Regions from separate parts of the Lacticaseibacillus salsurae genome, predicted to be linked through region 2. Evidence: riboswitches for the same ligand, from Rfam matches in the RefSeq annotation. Region 2 holds a riboswitch; each other region holds the start of a gene.
The links. A riboswitch is a leader RNA that binds a small molecule or an ion and turns the genes downstream of it on or off. The one in region 2 is predicted to bind lysine.
Positions count from the first base shown of each region.

Region 1: it holds a riboswitch for lysine, as region 2 does, so the genes downstream of both, ACKTSG_RS08770 (ABC transporter permease subunit) here and lysA (diaminopimelate decarboxylase) in region 2, are expected to answer to the same signal.
Region 3: it holds a riboswitch for lysine, as region 2 does, so the genes downstream of both, ACKTSG_RS10525 (amino acid permease) here and lysA (diaminopimelate decarboxylase) in region 2, are expected to answer to the same signal.

Region 1 covers NZ_BAAFZI010000027.1:2,561-8,884, forward strand. Annotated here, with positions in the region: gene ACKTSG_RS08755 (PTS system mannose/fructose/sorbose family transporter subunit IID) at 1-504, opposite strand, end outside; gene ACKTSG_RS08760 (PTS mannose/fructose/sorbose transporter subunit IIC) at 521-1,330, opposite strand; gene ACKTSG_RS08765 (mannose/fructose/sorbose PTS transporter subunit IIA) at 1,404-2,375, opposite strand; lysine riboswitch at 2,800-2,969, shown strand; gene ACKTSG_RS08770 (ABC transporter permease subunit) at 3,080-4,651, shown strand; gene ACKTSG_RS08775 (amino acid ABC transporter ATP-binding protein) at 4,651-5,394, shown strand; gene ACKTSG_RS08780 (hypothetical protein) at 6,156-6,324, shown strand, end outside.
Region 2 covers NZ_BAAFZI010000003.1:74,310-80,633, reverse strand. Annotated here, with positions in the region: gene dapF (diaminopimelate epimerase) at 1-256, opposite strand, end outside; gene ACKTSG_RS02295 (aspartate kinase) at 259-1,635, opposite strand; lysine riboswitch at 1,821-1,998, shown strand; gene lysA (diaminopimelate decarboxylase) at 2,081-3,370, shown strand; gene dapD (2,3,4,5-tetrahydropyridine-2,6-dicarboxylate N-acetyltransferase) at 3,423-4,133, shown strand; gene ACKTSG_RS02280 (N-acetyldiaminopimelate deacetylase) at 4,137-5,273, shown strand; gene dapA (4-hydroxy-tetrahydrodipicolinate synthase) at 5,288-6,172, shown strand; gene dapB (4-hydroxy-tetrahydrodipicolinate reductase) at 6,176-6,324, shown strand, end outside.
Region 3 covers NZ_BAAFZI010000040.1:10,313-16,636, reverse strand. Annotated here, with positions in the region: gene ACKTSG_RS10535 (helix-turn-helix domain-containing protein) at 1-97, shown strand, start outside; gene ACKTSG_RS10530 (hypothetical protein) at 208-996, opposite strand; gene ACKTSG_RS10525 (amino acid permease) at 1,133-2,542, opposite strand; lysine riboswitch at 2,659-2,828, opposite strand; gene budA (acetolactate decarboxylase) at 2,902-3,609, opposite strand; gene alsS (acetolactate synthase AlsS) at 3,625-5,298, opposite strand; gene ACKTSG_RS10510 (hypothetical protein) at 5,546-6,097, opposite strand; gene ACKTSG_RS10505 (GNAT family N-acetyltransferase) at 6,222-6,324, opposite strand, start outside.

The sequences.
Region 1 (6,324 bases), on a different contig from region 2:
ACGAGAACCAGCTTTGTAGCCAAATTCTTGAGTGTACCACAGGAAGGCGATACGGATAATGTTCCAAGCCACGAAGAAAATGATTGGGCCAACGATGGAACCAGTCATGGCCATAGAAGCAGCCAAGGCACCTAAGATCGGACGTACAGTGAACCAGAATACTGGGTCGCCGACACCGGCCAGAGGGCCCATCATGCCGACCTTAACACCTTGGATCGTAACATCGTCAACAGCAGCGCCGTTGGCACGTTCTTCTTCAAGGGCCAAAGTAACACCGATAACAGGTGAAGCCAAGTATGGGTGAGTGTTAAAGAATTCCATGTGACGCTTCAAAGCGGCAACACGATCTTCTTTAGTCGTGTACAACTTCTTCAAAGCTGGAATTAAAGCATAAGTCCAGCCACCGTTTTGCATACGTTCGTAGTTCCAAGAACCTTGCAGGAAGGTCGAACGCCAGCACACATCCCAACGATCTTTTTTCGTTAATTTGATCTGATCAGCCATTGTGTTCTACCTCCTTCTAGTAGTTGTCAATGATGTCGCCAACGGCATCACCAGAACCAGTGGATTGACCGCCATCACTTGAGCCGCCCATCTTGGACAAGTTCAAGTAGATCAAGGCCAAGCCAACACCGATAGCACCTAAACCGATCAAGGTGATTTCGGTAACAGTGCCAAGCACGAAGCCGATGGCGAAGAATGGCCATACTTCAGCAGTCGCCATCATGTTGATAACCATCGCATAACCAACGGCAACAACCATGCCACCACCGATTGACAAGCCATCAACTAACCAAGTCGGCATTGCATCCAGCATTGCCTTAACAGGGCCGGAACCAACAGCAATGATGAAGCCTGCAGGGATCGCAATACGCAAACCTTGTAAGCAGATCGCAACCCATTGCCAGAAGTCGATCTTACCAAAGCTACCTTCTTCAGCTGCTTTATCCATGATATGGATGATCGCAACAGTGACGGTACGAACTAAGGTGGTCAACAGTAAGCCGGCAACGGCCAGAGGAACGGCGATAGCAATAGCTGAGGAAACCCCTGCTTTGCCTTGGCCGCCAAGAACAAGAATGATGGCAGATGCAACAGAAGCCAAAGCCGCGTCAGGCGCAACAGCGGCACCGATGTTCGCCCAGCCTAAGGCGATCATTTGCAAGGTCCCGCCTAAGATAACACATGGGACCAATTGGCCAGTAACCAAGCCGATCAACGTGCAGGCTACAACTGGTTGGTGGAATTCGAATTCATCAAGAATCCCTTCCATCCCAGCTAAGAATGCGACGATGAGGACTAGGATGATTTGAATGAAATTCAAAGACATTTTAGTATCCTCCCTTTTTGTAGGAATAATAGTCGAGCATCACGATGCGTTCATCGCAATGTTTTGATTGAAGTTACTTTGCAGCGTTCAAAGCGTCTTGCGCTTTCTTCAAGATGGCATCCATGTTGTCTTGAGAGTCGGTTGGGACTTTGCGGACATCAAAGGTCAAGCCGTCAGCCTTCAGTTTAGCGAAGGTATCGATATCATCTTGGTCAAAAGCCAAAACTTTGTTAGGTTGAACTTTACCAGCGGAGTGGGCCATGGACCCAACGTTGATGGTCTTCAACGGTACGCCACCTTCAACTGCGCGTAATGCGTCTTGAGGGGTTTCGAATAATAGCAGTGCACGTTCGCCGCCAAAGTGCTTATCATCTTTGGCGATCTTGATCATTTGATCAACTGGCACAACGTGGGCGTGAACACCACCAGGCGCAGCGTCAGTGATCAATTGCTTACGCAGCTTATCCTTGGCAACGTTGTCAGAAACAACGATGATACGGGTAGGCTTAACCGACTTGGACCAAGCAGTTGCGACTTGACCATGCAACAGACGAGAGTCGATCCGAGCAAGCACATATTCGAGCTTCCCAGGTTTCCCGGCGTTGCCACCTTGAGCTGCAGCAGGTGCAGCTTTTGGTTTAGGTTCAAGTGATTCTGGTTTGATCTTCACACCGTCACGCCCAGCTTCTACTAAGTGTGCAGCAATCTCGTGTGCCGATGTCATCGACAGACGTGAGCCATAAGCTTCAATGAGCATTGGCAGGTTCAGCCCTGTTACAATTGCCCACTTGTCCTTATGTGCTTCGAACAAACCGTTGGATTGGTTGAATGGTGAACCGCCCCACAGATCGACTAAGAACAACACTTCGTCGTCTTCGCCGAACTTCGCAATGGCTTCTTCAAGATGCTTCTTGAGATCATCTGGGCCTTCGTTTGGCATGAAAGTCACAGCTTCGACTTTTTCTTGTTCACCGAAGATCATTTGACCAGATTGCTTGATGCCAGCAGCGAATTGCCCATGACTAGCAAGAATGATTCCGACCATTGTTTGTCGCCTCCTAAATAATATTTGGGTTCGGTCGCCGGCTGCATTGAATAATGTAGAATAAGTATGCAGATTTTGACCGGTGAATGAATCCCCATGAGCTAGTATGCCGTTATCAGTCACGCTTTGCAACCCCTTTCCTACGAGAAATTTGAGCGTTTTCATGAAAGGACTATACCAGCAGGCATTTGACTCAAATTTTTTTGCAAATCTTTATGTGCGACAAGGGTTTGACTGGGGAAAAGTTAAGCCAGATCTGCTATATTTGTAGGAACAACTCGACTACTTTTCACGTCAGCGTCGGCTCGTCCAACTCATTAAAACGCTTTTTAATTTATGGAAAGCGTTTTTCGATCGCATGCATAATACGTTGACGCCGACTGGGGTTCGCGCTATACTTTCAGGCAAGACATGTGAATATCCACCAAGAAATAGAGGTCGCGGGTGGTGACGAAAACAGGTGAGGGCTAGATCCCTTTGATCCTGTCGTAAGCATCCCCGCCGAAATCAGATCGTTCATCTAGGAGCGGTTTGGTTGGGGCAAGCGAAAATATCGCTTGAACTGTCGCAGCAATGCGGAGCGCTATGATTCTGGTTTAACTACTGAAATCAGGGGATCGACCTTTATTTATGATATAGGTCGATCCCCTTTAATGTTCTCTCTATTCCTTCGGTGCGCAAACAACGAAGGAGGACTATGTCTGATGAAAAAAGTATGGCTTTACCTTAATGGGATCGCCGTGGCGCTGTTAGCAGTACTGGCTTTCAGCATCCAAAGCGTTTCTGCCAGTGGGACCTTCAAAGTCGGGATGGAAGCCGGCTATGCCCCATTCAACTGGACCCAATCTGATGCGTCAAACGGCGCCGTGAAGATCCAAGGCTCTCATGATTACGCCAATGGCTACGATGTGCAAATGGCTAAGAAAGTGGCCAAAGCCATCGGCAAAAAAGTTATCGTGGTCAAGACTTCTTGGGATGGGTTACAACCAGCCTTAACGTCTGGCAAGATCGATGCGATCATCGCCGGGATGTCGCCCACTGCCGAACGGCGCAAGGCGATCGATTTTACCAGCACGTATTACGCTTCGAAGTTGACGGTGGTGGTACGGCGCGATTCCAAATACGCCAAAGCTAAGTCCATCAATGACTTCAAAGGCGCCAAGATCACCGCGCAACTGTCCACTTTCCATTATCAAGCCATCAAGCAAATGAAAGGCGTCATCAAAGAAGCGGCGATGAACAACTTCCCCGCAATGCGAGTGGCGCTTGAATCTGGCACCATTGATGGGTATGTTTCCGAAGTTCCAGAAGGCATCACTGCGCAAAATGCCAACCCGAACTTGACTTACTTGAAGTTCTCCAAGGCCAATGGTTTTAAAACCAACCCAGAAGATGTGGACTTGGCCATCGGCTTGCGCAAAAACGATCCCAATAAAGCCAAGATCAATGAAGAGTTAGCCAAGATCTCGACATCAACACGCAATCAAATGATGAACGACGCCGTAGCCAACCAGCCTTCCACCAGCCAAGGTGGCAACTGGTTCATGCAGATCTTAAAGCAATACGGGCCAATGTTATTGCGTGGCACTGGCATGACCTTATTGATCTCTTTGGTCGGGACCATCGTTGGGTTTGTGATCGGCTTATTAGTCGGGATCATTCGCACCATTCCGACGCCTAAGACCAAAGGCAAACGCGGCTTACAGTGGTTGATCAACTGGTTATTAGCCGTTTATATCGAAGTTTTCCGTGGCACACCTATGATCGTGCAAGCAGCGGTATTGTATTACGGCGCTGCCCAAGCGTTTGGCATCAATATGAACAAAACCACTGCCGCGTTGGTCATTGTCTCGATCAACACTGGGGCTTATATTTCTGAGATCATCCGTGGCGGGATCATTTCCGTGGATGAAGGCCAGTTTGAAGCGGCGCATGCGTTAGGCTTCACCCATTTGCAAACGATGATGAAAGTCGTTTTGCCACAAGCGATCCGCAACTCCTTGCCAGCCGTGACCAACGAATTCATCGTCAACATCAAGGATACGTCAGTGTTGTCTGTGATCTCCGTTTCCGAATTGTTCTTCTCCGCCGAAACTGTCGCCGGGCAAAACTTCCAGTTCTTCCACACTTACTTGATCGTTTCTGGGATCTACTTGATCTTGACCTTCACGATCTCGCGTCTGTTCCGCTTGATCGAAAAGCGCATCGACGGGCCGAAGAACTACAACTTGATGTCCAACCAAATGCAAGCTGTTGATGCAAAGGAGGCAAAATAATGGCTGATACGATCATTGAAGTCAAGAATTTGAAAAAAGCCTTCGGGACGCATGAAGTGCTGACTGATATCAACTTCGACGTGCATAAAGGCGAAGTGGTATCCATCATTGGCCGCTCTGGCTCTGGGAAGTCCACCTTGTTGCGCAATATCAACTTATTGGAAGAACCCACTGGCGGCGACATCCTGTTCCATGGCAAAAGCGTGGTGTCTGGGGATGTTGACTTGCCGCATTACCGCGCCGCTGTTGGCATGGTGTTTCAGCAATTCAACTTGTTCAACAACTTGACCGTTTTGCAAAACGTGGTCACCCCACAAACCACGGTGTTGCGTCGCAGCGCTGCTGAAGCCAAAACGCACGCTTTGGAATTGTTAAAGCAAGTCGGCATGGCGCCTTTCGTCAATGCCAAGCCAGACCAACTTTCCGGCGGGCAAAAGCAGCGTGTCGCCATCGCCCGAGCCGTCGCCATGGATCCAGAAGTCTTATTGTTTGACGAACCGACGTCAGCGTTGGATCCGGAAATGGTCGACGACGTATTGAATGCGATGAAAGCCTTAGCTGACACTGGGTTGACCATGATCGTGGTCACCCATGAAATGCAATTTGCCAAAGATGTTTCCGATCGCGTTGTGTTCATGAACGAAGGCGTCATTGCCGAAGCCGGCACGCCAGCTGAGATCTTCGACCATCCAAGCAAAACCGTTACTCAAGAATTCTTGAAGCGCTACTTGAACCGCGCATAACCTGCGAGAAGCTGAGGCCTAAAGCAATTTAGGCTCAACACACAAAAGCCGTTGCCTGACGATTCATCGTTGAATCGCAAGGCAGCGGCTTTTTGTCTAGGCATTGCATGAAGAAACGCGACTGGTCAGTGATGGCTAGTCGCGTTTTGATTTCATTTGAATAGCTGGATAATTTCGCAAGAGTGGCACAACAACGTCACAGTTTCATCACAATTCACCAGTAACATAGACCTTGTAGAAATGAGTTACCCCCCTTATTTCTACCCCACTTTTTCATCTTCTCAAGTCGCGCCAGTGCCCGCTGGCGCGCGCCATCACTCCTCCAAGTGATGAATGAATCTCCCAACCCTTTTTGGCCGCCAAACCCATGGCGGCCTTTTTTGATCCAGTGGTTTTCAAAGCGGTTTTAGCCGACCAGGTAGCCTAGCTAAGGGAATTGAACCTGGACTTGGTTCAGTTTCCTTAGCGTAGCTAGCTGCGTCGGCGTTGCTTGGAAAAGCACGACGACACCAGTGGTTTTCAAAGCGCCCTTAGCCTCAAGGATAGCCTAGCAATAGGATTTGATCCCGGGCTTGGCTCGGATCTTATTGCGTAGCTAGCCGTAGAGGCGTTGCTTAGAAAGCCACGACGACCAGTAATATAACCACTTAAATACCTATCTATTAACTTACAAATAATTAGTTAATCGCCGGTTTTCATGGTAAACTATTGAAAGCAAGAAGTGACATGAGCGGTGGTCTCCCCATTGAGGAGGTGATGCGATGGCAAATTATGCCACCCATCCCAAACGAAAGGAGATCGGTCTTGTTTGCCTTTGGTTACGTTCACGTAGCCATTATTGCCTGTATCTATTTGGTCGGCTATTACTGCGATGCGCTGAACTTCAGCGTCCGCAAAGCCACCAAGTTGGTTCGTTCCTTGAGCCAGCTA
Region 2 (6,324 bases):
GCGAAACAGTACGCAAGCCGTTGCCACACATTTTGGCGTAAGTCCCATCAGCATTGATCACGGTCATCCGCCCAGCGGCGTGGTCGTCTGCAGATACCACCAACAAGCCGTCAGCGCCGTTAAGCAACCCGTCTTTAGCAGTGATGGTTTTGGTCAATTCGACCAACGTGTTGGCTGGCAGCGGCGTTTCAAATTGGGTTTGGTCCAGCAAGAAGAATTGATTCATCGAGCCGTGGACTTTGAATAATTGAGCCATGCTTATTCCTCCATTTGTTGATTGACGGGAATGAAAAAGGCGTTATAGATCGCTTGCACTGCGGTGTTGGCTTGGGTTTTAGAGGTGCCTAACATCAAAGAGATCTGACTGGCCCCCTCGTTGATCATGGTGACATGGACATTGGCCATTACCAAAGGCGTCAAGACCCGTTGGATCAACCCGATGCGTTTGGCCATCCCTTCGCCGACTACCATGGTGATGGCGTAATCATCGATCCATTGCAAGACATCGGGATGCATTTTGGCTTGGATCTCTTGGCATAAGGTCGTGCGCAGTTGCGGCGTCAATTGGCGATTATCGAAAATGATCGTTAAATCATCGATCCCACTGGGCATATGTTCATAATTGATGCCATGGGCATAAAAGATCTGCAAGAGCTTCAAGGTGAAGCCGACTTCTTTGTTTAACAAGTAACGATGCAAGTAGATCGCCGAGAAATGATCTGATGACACGATACCAGTCACTGCATGCTGCGGGGTGAATCCCGCTTCTGGGACGATCATGGTGCCGGCATGCGTTGGGTGGTTGGTGTTTTTCAAGTTGATCGGGATCTGCCCGTCGATCGCTGGCAAGATCGCTTCATCATGAAACACCCCAAAGCCGCCGTATGACAGTTCCCGCATTTCCCGATAAGTCATTTTGGCGATCGGGGCTGGGTTTTTCACCACGCGCGGATCCGCGGCAAATACCCCGTCGACATCAGTGAAGTTCTCATACAGATCCGCATTGAACCCGCGACTTAAAATCGCCCCGGTGATGTCTGACCCGCCGCGAGAAAAGGTGGCGATGCGACCGGCTTCAGTATACCCGTAAAACCCTGGTACCACCAAAATTCCGGCTTGGCGATCGAACTTGGCCAAATTAGCGTATGTTTGCGCCTGGACTTCAGCGTCATTGGGTTCGTCTAACACCACTAAGCCGATGGTTTTTGGCTCGCCGTAAAAGGCTTGGCTACCACTGGCATTCAACACCGCCGTCAACAAGTAACCGTTGAGCTTTTCGCCATGCGCTTTAAAGGCTGCCATTTGATAATCAGCATCAGGAAATTGTTCCGTGGCCAACGATTCAAGTTCGCTTTGGATATGGGCCATCACGCTTGGCGCTAATTGGTAATGCGTGGCGATTTCGGCATAGCGGCTGACGATCTCAGCGACAGTGTCGGCGAAATCAGCATGCGCTTGCACCGCTTCACAGTAGCGGATCAACAAGTCCGTGACTTTGATGTCGCCATGCTCGCGTTTACCAGGTGCGGAGGTGACTACGACTTGACGCGCCGGGTCTGCTTGCATGATCGCCACGACTTTTTCGAATTGTTTGCTATCGGCTAAACTGGAGCCGCCAAATTTTACTACGCGCATGTTTAAACGCCCTTTCATGATAAAACAATGTGAACTTGGTGATTTGTGATGAAGTCTAACACATATTTTGAGCTAAGCCTAGCACGAGATTTTGAATTAAATGCGCAATTTTCTGGCATTATTAGTACAAAAAACTTTCACAAATTAAATTTGACGCCACGCCGGATTTATTATAGACTCATGATAAATGAGATAGAGGTTGCGACCTACATGAGTCACCTGATCGAGCAGTCCACGCTGCAATGACTTCAGGCAAAAGGGGCGGTCGCCGAAACGCTGGCGCAGTGGATGCGTTAGTCGTTGGGGTAGACGCGAAAAGCGGCTACACTGTCGTCGAACAATCGACGGGGCGCTATCCAAACAATCGACTCCAGTGAATGAGACCCTTGTTTTGGTAGATGCCAAAACTGGGCCTTATTTTTTTATCTCGCCAAAGGAGAACATTATGTCAGATCCCACAAATGATGCCGGCCACTTGTTGATCGGTGGCGTCGACAGCTTACAACTTGCCAAGCAATTTCAAACGCCGCTATATGTTTATGACGTCAGCGCGATTCGCCAACAGATCCGTGCATTCAAACGCGTTTTTGAAGCTGAGCACTTCAACTACGCCGTCAGCTATGCGTCAAAAGCTTTTGCTACCATCGCCATGTATCAAGTCGCCAAGCAAGAAGCGTGCCATGTCGATGTGGTATCTGGCGGCGAATTGTATACCGCCCAACAAGCTGGCTTTCCCATGGCAGATGTTTCATTTCATGGCAATAACAAATCTGAAAAAGAACTTACAGAAGCTTTAGCGTTAGGCGTTGGCACTATCGTCGTCGACAATTTCCATGAATTGGACCTGCTAGGCGACTTGTTAGCCCAAACGCCAACGCGCACCCAAGACATCCTGTTGCGGGTGACCCCTGGGATCTCCGCTCACACCCACGCGTATATCTCCACTGGGCAAACTGATTCCAAATTTGGCTTTGATGTCGATTCTGGACAAGCGCTTGAAGCGGCCAAGTTAGCTTTAGCCAACGCGCAATTCAACTTATTAGGCATTCACGCCCATATCGGTAGCCAAATTTTTGATGTCGCTGGCTTTATCGGCGCCACCCAAAAGCTCGCCAGCATTTTGAAAGACTGGCACGAACAACTCAACTACACCCCATCAGTGTTGAATGTCGGCGGCGGCTTTGGCATCGCTTATACCCAAGATGATGACCCGATCCCAGCCGAAGATTTCGTCGAAGCGATCCTCAAAACCTTGCGTGCGCAGAACTTACCTTTCGCTTTGCCAGCGGTTTGGATCGAACCGGGCCGCTCGATCGTCGGCCCTGCCGGCTACCAGTTGTACACCGTAGGCTCCAGCAAAACCGTCCCAGGCTTGCGGCCTTACATCGCCGTTGACGGTGGCATGGGCGACAACTTACGCCCAGCGCTATACCAAGCCAAATATGAAGCGGTCAAAGCCGACGACCCGAACGCCACACCGACACAAGATGTCCATTTAGTCGGCAAGTATTGTGAATCTGGCGACATTTTGATCGACCACGCCCACTTGCCACAATTACAAGCAGGCGACGTCTTAGCCGTTAAAAGCTGCGGGGCTTACGGCTACTCCATGGCGTCAAATTATAACCGCAATCCCATTCCGGCAGTGGTTTTTGCCGAAAATGGCCAAGCCAAACTCGTCGTGCGCCGGCAAAGCTATGCTGACCTGACGCAAAACGATTTAAGCTACGACTAAGTTTGCCGCGTTAAACTCAACTCAGCTGTTTAAATAAGAAAGGAATTTTTCCATGCCAACTTTAGATACCCAAACTGTCATCAACACCATTGCCAATTCCAAGAAAACGACCCCAGTCAAAGTTTATCTCAAAGGCGACCTCGCCGATTTGACCTTCCCAGCATCCGTGCATAACTTCACTTGCAAGCACACTGGTACGGTGATCGGCGACTGGGCTGAGATCCAACCGGTCTTAGAAGCCAATGCTGATAAGATCTCAGATCAAGTGGTGGAAGCGCAAGGTCGCAACACTGGGGTACCAATGCTTGATGTGCGCAACTTTAACGCCCGCATCGAACCTGGCGCGATCATTCGCGACCAAGTGGCCATCGGCGATAACGCGGTGATCATGATGGGCGCCATTATCAACATCGGCGCAGAAATCGGCGAAGGCTCCATGATCGATATGGGCGCCGTATTAGGTGGCCGCGCATTTGTCGGCAAGCATTGCCATATCGGCGCCGGTACCGTGTTGGCTGGGGTCATCGAACCCGCCAGTGCCGAACCAGTTCGCGTCGGCGATAACGTCATGATCGGCGCCAACGCCGTCGTCCTTGAAGGCATCCAAATCGGCGCAGGCGCAGTGGTCGCCGCTGGTGCCGTGGTGATCGAAGACGTGCCGGAAAATGCCGTTGTAGCTGGGGTCCCAGCCAAAGTGATCAAAGTCGCCAACGACCAGACCCGTGACAAAACGGCGTTAGTTGACGCTTTGCGGAAGCTGTAAGCCATGGTCGATTTAATCCAAATTCGCCGCGACTTACATCAGATCCCAGAACTGGCGTTGCATGAAACGCAAACCCACGCCTACCTATTAAAAGTCGTCAACAACTTGCCGCAAACTTGGCTGACCATTCGCGAAGTGCCACAACTGCCCACGGCTTTGTTAGTCAAAGTTGCCGGCTTTGACCCCAAGCGCACCATTGGCTATCGCGCTGACATCGACGCGTTGCCAGTCACTGAAAATACTGGCTTGGCGTTTAGCTCCAAGCATCCTGGCGTCGCCCATGCATGTGGCCATGATATGCATATGACCGTGGCCCTTGGCGTGTTGGCGCATTTTGCCGAAAAGCAGCCTAAAGATGATTTGATCTTCTTCTTCCAACCAGCTGAAGAAGCCGAATACGGCGGCAAGCGCGCCTATGATCTCGGCGTGTTTGAAAATGAATGGCATGTGGATGAATTCTACGGTTTGCATGATCGCCCAGACTTGCCAGCAGGCGCGATCGGCACCAACCCTGGCACCTTATTTGCCGGCACCACTGAAATCAATGTCGATATTATCGGGCGCGGCGGGCATGCGGCGTTTCCGCAAAATGCCAACGACGCGGTGGTGGCTGCTGCCTATTTCATCACCCAAGTGCAAACCATCGTCTCGCGCAATATCGCCCCAACTGATTCAGCCGTGATCACTTTAGGCAAGTTGCAAGCCGGCACGATCCGCAACGTGATCGCGGATCATGCTCGCATCGAAGGCACCTTGCGTGGCTTCACGCAAAAAGCGATCAGCTATTTGCAAGGCCGGCTCAAACAAGTTGCAAAAGGCGTGGCGGAAAGTTTTGATTGTGAAGTCAACTTGGAATTGAATCAAGGCGGCTATTATCCGGTAGAAAATAACCCAGAATTGACCCGCGACTTCATGGCTTACATGCAATCTGCGCCTGACGTGAACTTTATTGAAACGCCAGGCGTGATGACTGGCGAAGATTTTGGCTACTTATTAAATAAAATTCCTGGCACCATGTTTTGGCTTGGCGTCAATGACACCCATGAGCTTCACTCAGCTGAGTTAAGTCCGGATGAAGCGGCGTTGGCCCCAGGGGTGCAAGCGATCTGCGGTTTTTTGACGCATCGCATGAGTGAGTGAAAGAAGGCAATCCTATGTTAAACGCACATTTGATCACGGCGATCGTCACACCGTTTAATGATAATGACGACATTGATTATACTGTTTTGGAAAAGTTGACCAACCACTTGATCGCGCAAGGCTCTGACGGCTTTGTGATCGGCGGCACCACTGGTGAAGGGCCGACGTTGACCGCTGAGGAAAAAATCACCTTGTTCACCCGGTTTGCCGAAATCGTCGGCGACCGCGCGGCAGTCATCGCCAATGTCGGCTCCAACAACACGAAAGCTTCCGTGGCGTTGGCCCAACAAGTTTCTTCTATTAATAATGTCGACGGATTGTTGGTCGTGGTGCCTTATTACAACAAGCCAAACCAAGACGGCATGATCGCCCACTTTACCGCGATCGCTGATGCGGCAACTAAGCCGGTAGTGATCTATAATATTCCTGGCCGCACTGGCGTGGATATGCAAGTGGCCACTGTCGCCAAGCTCGCCCAACATCCCAACATTCAAGGCATCAAGCAATGCGGTGATTTAAACACTTTTGCGGCGATCGTTGACGCCACACCAGCTGATTTTCACGTGTGGACTGGCGAAGACGCCCAATTCATTGACGTCCAAACCCTTGGCGGCGCAGGCGTGATCTCAGTGGCCAGCCACTTATATTGTGACGAAATGGCCCAAGCGTTAACGGCACTACAAGCCGGCGACTTGCCAACCGTAGCCACCTTGCAACGCGACTTATTACCAAAAATGGCCGCCTTGTTCGCTTGGCCATCCCCAGCGCCAACCAAAGCCGCGCTGAATGCGACAGGCTTTGCTGTTGGGGCGCCACGCTTGCCACTGTTGCCATTATCGGATGCACAAGCACAACAATTGGCTGAACGCTTAGGCGTGCAGACTTTGCAGGAGGTTTAATTCATGATCAACGTTTTAGTTGCGGGTTTTCCTGGTGCCATGGGTCAAAAAGTCGTCAATATGCTGAAAAAACATGACGATTTCAAACTCACTGCCATTTTCAATCCAGTGGTGTTAGATCTTGACCCAGCCAAATATGGCTTGGATCCTGA
Region 3 (6,324 bases), on a different contig from region 2:
CAATGGGAGCGATTATCATCACTTATATGAAAAACTAGCCGCCTTGCACAACAGCCGCTTGGTGGCGTTATCCCCTAGCTTGGCACCTGATGCCTAACCACAGTTTAGCCAAACGCAAAAGCGCCCATGCGCTGCGATTCCGTTTTTTTAGAATCGCGGTGCATGGGCGCTTTTGCGTTTTGGACAAATGGCACAGCCAAGTTTCAGTCAACCTGTGGCCGAATGTGGCTGGGTATTTTGTTGACACGCATTTTGGGCCAAATGCCGCATGGCGGCGGTATGATACAAATCGTCCAACCGCCGATCGTCATTGCCTAATTCATACATTACAATGGTCATCACTTCAAAATTGGTGAAAAAGCGGCCGTGACTAGGCATGGTTTGCAACCACTGGGAAAAAGCCATTTCAAAATCGTCAACCGTTTGACCTAAGCGGCCCAACAGCTGTTTGAGCAGTTGCTTTTCAAAATTGGTGACTTTCAACCAAGAATTATGGTAGTTAAAGGCTTTCAGATCAACGTCGTTTTGCACGTCGAGTTCTGAATACATCAATTGCATCAAGGTTTTGATCGCGGCGTGATCGTGATGGGTGCTAAATTCTAACTTCAGCTGATGGCGCAACAACAACGCCAGATAATCAGGGTCGCCTGCTGCGTCAGTTTCCGCTTGCTCCAACAACGCTTGCACCAACGGGTACCCTTGCAGGTCAGTGCGATAGGCCATGCGTTTGGCCAGCGGGAAATCGATCACCCCAGGCAGATAATATTCATGGATCCATAACCAATCGTCAATATCAGCCAAGACTTTGCGCGCCTTGGCGGTCAACTCATTGCCAGTGGCCACAGCTTGTAAATAGCCATGGCTTTGTAACTTGGCGAAGGTTCTGTGCGGATCGAGATGATAACGTTCCAGCCAGCGCGGATCTTGCAGCGTTTGCTGGGCATCAGCCATCGATACCATGTATAAAAACACCTTAACCTCTGGGGTCATACGCATACTGTCGCCTCCACTTCTTGCTACTCAATTGTAGCGAGTCAAGAAAGCGTTGTCAATCTTTGCTGATGGCAAGCTAACTCTTGGCGAATACATCAGCCTGACAAAAAGCCCACCGGCACTTGCCGATGGACTGAGGTTATGGTTTGGGTGCTTCTTTGCGATGATCGCGATGCGGCGTTAAGTCGATTTCATCAAGTGATAACAAATGCGTTTTGTGTTTGAGCTTGTACCATACCGTCAACACGATAAATAAGGGGATGGACATATAAGAGATCAACAAGCGGTCCCAAGCGAAATGGGTCACCGAGCTGATATCTTGCCCTAAGATCACGATCAAACTCATCACGATCGCTAAAATCGGCCCGATCGGGAACCACTTGGCATGATAAACCAATTCAGACAATTTGTGCCCTTGTGCCACAAACGCCCGCCGGAAGCGGTAATGCGACACCGCGATCCCTAGCCAGGCTAAAAAGCCAGTCAAGCCACTAGCCGCCACTAACAACTGGTACACATTCGGCCCTAAAATACTGGACAAAAAGGTCAACGCGCCCACTGCCGTGGTCGCTAACAACGCCGGTAGCGGCACGCCGCGGTTATTGGTTTTCCCAAAGATCTTTGGGGCAAATCCAGAGTTGCCCATCGCCCAAAGCATGCGCGTCGACGCGTACATCCCTGAATTAGCCGACGACAACACTGACGTTAAGATCACCGCGTTCATCACACTGGCTGCGCCGGCCAAGCCGATACGCTTAAACACCAAGGTAAATGGCGAAATCGCCACATCAGACGCTGAAGCCCCAAGCAAGTTCGGGCTGGTGTATGGAATGATCGCGGCGATCACGGCAATGGCGAGAATATAAAACAGCAAGATCCGCCAAAACACTTGCTTGATGGCTTTGGGGATACTGATCTCAGGGGTTTCCGATTCCCCAGCCGTGATCCCGATCAACTCCGTGCCTTGAAACGAGAATCCAGCCACCACAAACACCGATAACGTCGCCGGCCACCCGCCAACAAATGGCGCGTCGTGATAATGGTAATTGGCAAAGCCGATGTGTTGTCCACCTAAAATGCCAAAAATCGTCATTACCCCAACGATCAAAAACACGATCACGGTGATCACTTTGATCAACGACAGCCAATATTCGGTTTCGCCAAAACTTTTGACGGAAATAATATTGATCACAAAAATCAGCAGCAAAAATGCCAAACTGATCATCCACCCAGGGATCGCCGGTACCCAAAAGTGCATCACGATCGCCGTGGTGGCAATGTCTACGGCAACGGTGATCGCCCAGTTGAACCAATAATTCCAGCCTAACGCAAAACCGACTGCGGGATCGACAAAGCGGCTAGCATATTCAGAAAAACTGCCAGACACTGGAATGTAGGTGGCCATTTCCCCTAAGCTGGTCATCAGGAAAAACACCATCACCCCGATGCCTAAATATGCCAAAATCGCGCCGCCTGGACCAGCATTGGCAATAGCGCCACCGCTGGCCACAAACAAGCCAGTGCCGATCGATCCCCCTAAAGCGATCATCGACAAGTGCCGCGTTTTCAGTGAGCGGGCCACTTGATTATGTTCAGATTTATCTGCCAAAACGAAACTCCCTTATTTGACCAAAGAAAAAGCGCCGCCAAGCGCGCGCCAAAATCGGGTTCATTAGCACATCGCCAAGCGACAGTCCAAGCGGTATTCCCGACTTGTCCCAAGTTCGACCGGTGTGGCGGCTTCCCTTTCGGCGTCAATGCCTTTAAGCAACTTTCATTGTGGCAACACCCACCAAAGCAGCTGACTGATCATTGACGCGACCTCTAAAGATTGGATTCAATTTTTTTCAAATTACAGTATAGCAAAAAGCCGCCAGCAGATGCCAGCGGCTCTCACGGCACTCTCACTTACTTCTCAGCAAGTTCGATATCCGCAACGATTTGATCACTATCAAGGTCTAATTGTTGAAATTCAAGGTCATTCAGCGGCAAATGCAGATCCAAGCTGTCAAACGCTTGTAGCGCCAAGTCAGCTTGGGCAACATCTGCATGCAACAAATGCCCGCCAAATTCATGATCATCGCTTAAAAAGTGCAAGTGAAACCCAGGCGCTGCAGCCCCGGCAAATAACTTCGGCGAATAATAGCCGATGATCGTGCCGGTGACATTGGCTTTGGTGAACACACTTTGTGCTTGCGCGGTGGCTTTAAGCGTCGGGTAAGGCCGCTTTTGCCCAGCCACTGCCCGCGTGGTAACTTGCGCAAAGGTCCCTGTCAGCTTGACGGCAGAAAACACATTCAACGACACCAATTTTTGGGCCAACGTGTCGCGCAACTGCGCATCCCCCACCTCATGCAAACGACCTGCTGGCGTGAAATCAGCGTGATGGACATTGGCAAAAGGCACCGTTTCGCTTTCAGCGACTTGGCGCACTTTGCCAGTGGCGGCCACTTGATACACTGTGCCGTGTAAAATGATCAATTCACCATCTAAGCCAGCCAAGGTCCCGATGCCGGTATCTCCGTGTTGCAACAAGTCGTGAAGCGACAAGGTCCCGCCAAACAAACCTGGAACTAAATTGGCTAACGTGCCATGTTGATAAAGTTTCATCGTCATCCTTTTTGCTGGCGATCAGAATTGATCTTCCAACATGTCTGCAGACAGCTTTAAATTATCCGAATAGTCCACTGGAATATCGACCACCACTGGGCCGTCAGCGGCAAACGCTTGATCCAAAATGTCACCAAGTTGTTCTGGCTTTTCAACGCGTAAACCAGTGGCGCCAAAACTTTGCGCATACTTAACGAAATCCACTGGGCCAAAGTCAACGCCGGCAGAGCGGCCATATTTCATTTCTTCTTGGAATTTCACCATATCGTAATGGCCATCGTTCCAAATAATGTGGACCAAGTTGGCGTGCAAGCGCACGGCTGTTTCCAGCTCTTGGCTGGAGAATAAGAAGCCGCCATCCCCAGAAATGGAGATCGCCTTTTCATTCGGGCGCACCAACGTCGCGGCGATCGCCCAAGGCAACGCCACCCCTAACGTTTGCATGCCGTTAGAAAACAGCAAGCGGCGGGGTTGGTAGCTGCGGAAATGCCGCGCCATCCAAATGTAAAAACTCCCCACATCCACCGCCACCGTCATATGCTCGGTGACGCGTTTTTGCAGTTCGGCGACGATACTTAACGGATGGGAATATTGCTGATCCGCTAATGCTGGTGGCACGTCGCGTTCCTGTAGCTTCGCTTGTTGGGCTTGTAAGTACCGCTTGGCACTAGGCGCGACTTGATAGCCACGCACCAATGGCGTCAAGATCTCCAAGGTTTGGGCAATATCGCCGATCAGTTCGGTTTCTGGCTGGAAGTTGTGGTCGATTTCAGCTGGCGCTTGATCGATCACCACGATGCGCGCTTTGCCATCAGCGTTCCAGTTACGCGGTTCATATTCGACAGGGTCATACCCGATTGTGATCACCAAGTCAGAGCGTTGCAACAACTGATCGCCTGGTTGGTTGCGGAACAAGCCCACACGACCAAAGAAGTTGTCTTCAAGATCAGCCGAAATGATCCCTGCGCCTTGGAACGTTTCCACGACTGGCAATTCGCTGACAGATAACAATTCACGGATGGCTTTGGTGACCGCCGCACTAGAAGCGCGCATGCCTAATAACAACACCGGCAATTGCGCATCTTTGATCTGGCGCGCCAAATAAGTCATATCAGCAGGACTGGCAGGGCCAAGCTTTGGCGCGTTCATCGCACGGATGGCTTCAGAAGTGACTGGCGCATCGGTGACATCTTGCGGTACGGACACAAAGCTAGCCCCTTGTTTGCCAGATTCGGCGGCTTGATAGGCATTGGCAATGATTTCAGACACGTTATCAGGATCTTGGACTTCGGCCGAATATTTGGTGATCGGTGCAAATAAGTCGGCATTTTTCATGCTTTGATGGGCTGAGCGCAACAGATCGGCACGCTTGACTTGCCCGGAAATCGCCAACACTGGGTCGCCTTCCGCATTGGCGGTGACCAAGCCAGTGGCTAAGTTAGACGCCCCAGGGCCAGAAGTGGTCAACACCACGCCAGGTTTGCCAGTGATCCGGCCGATGCCGCTAGCCATGAAGGCCGCATTTTGTTCATAGCGCGCCACGATCAATTTCGGAGCTTTTGGGTTGGTGGGATGTTCCAGCTTTTCAAATAAGCGGTCGATTTTGGCCCCAGGGATCCCGAAAACGTAATCGACCCCGTGATTTGCTAAGCTATCGACGATCAAATCTGCGCCGTAGCGCTTTTCTTCTGACATGTTGTGCCTCCTGTCGGTTTATCTGTCATATACATTACCACGGATGTGTATTAATGCAACTAGAAGATTCAAATGAAACGTTGCACAATATGGCTTTCACTGTTTCATTTTCATAAATTATCTGTATTCATATCGTGGTTTATCAACGACTGAAGCGTTTGCATTCATCGCTATCATAACTGCAAAATTTCTGGCGCACAACTTTTTTGCAAAAAAAACGCCAAGGCACTTGGCCTTGGCGTTTGCATTAATCTTTAAGGGTCTTGCTGATCTTACCGATGCCTTGTTTGGGATCGGTCATTTGGAAATCAAAGTCGTACTTTTCAAAGATATGTTTGAGTTTGGCATAATTATCTTTGTCAAATGAACTGATATTGCCGTCGATTTTGCCGACTTCAGCTTTGCGGGCTAAGTTCATGAACGCCTTCAAAGCCAATTGGGCCAAGCCCATGTTTTGGAAATCATAAAACGCTAAGCGGCTTTCACTGCCTAAAGTCTCCAACACGGTGATATGCATTTTGTTTTGCCAACGGTCGGTATCAAACAACAATTGAGATTGGAACTCAGCTTTTGAATGCCCATATTTGTCGACGTTTTCAAACGGTGTATACACCGAAATGGTGAAACTTTTGGCCGGTTTGTCAGGCTTGTAGTCGGTATAAACGATGTATTGGGTCGCCTTCGATTGCGAGTCTGACTGGGGCTGATTCATGCTGGATAAAATGGTAAGTTGGTGATCGCGTTCAATTGCGGCCATACGTTTGGCATAGACCTGATCATACTCTGTTTGGGAACTCATACTGAAACCTCCACCTGAAATGTTGATTTCATTATAGCATTATCTATTGCATCCCACGACCGTTCTTTTCAAATTGAAATGAAAAAATAATTTTGCGTTCAGGAAACGATAAAAAAGTGACTTTTCATGCAATCGGCAAGCGCCGAAAATAAGCTTCAACCTGTTGTCCGCCTTGCTGCAGCCCAGCTGGGATCGGCACTTGATACTGATAAATAAAGCGATGCGCC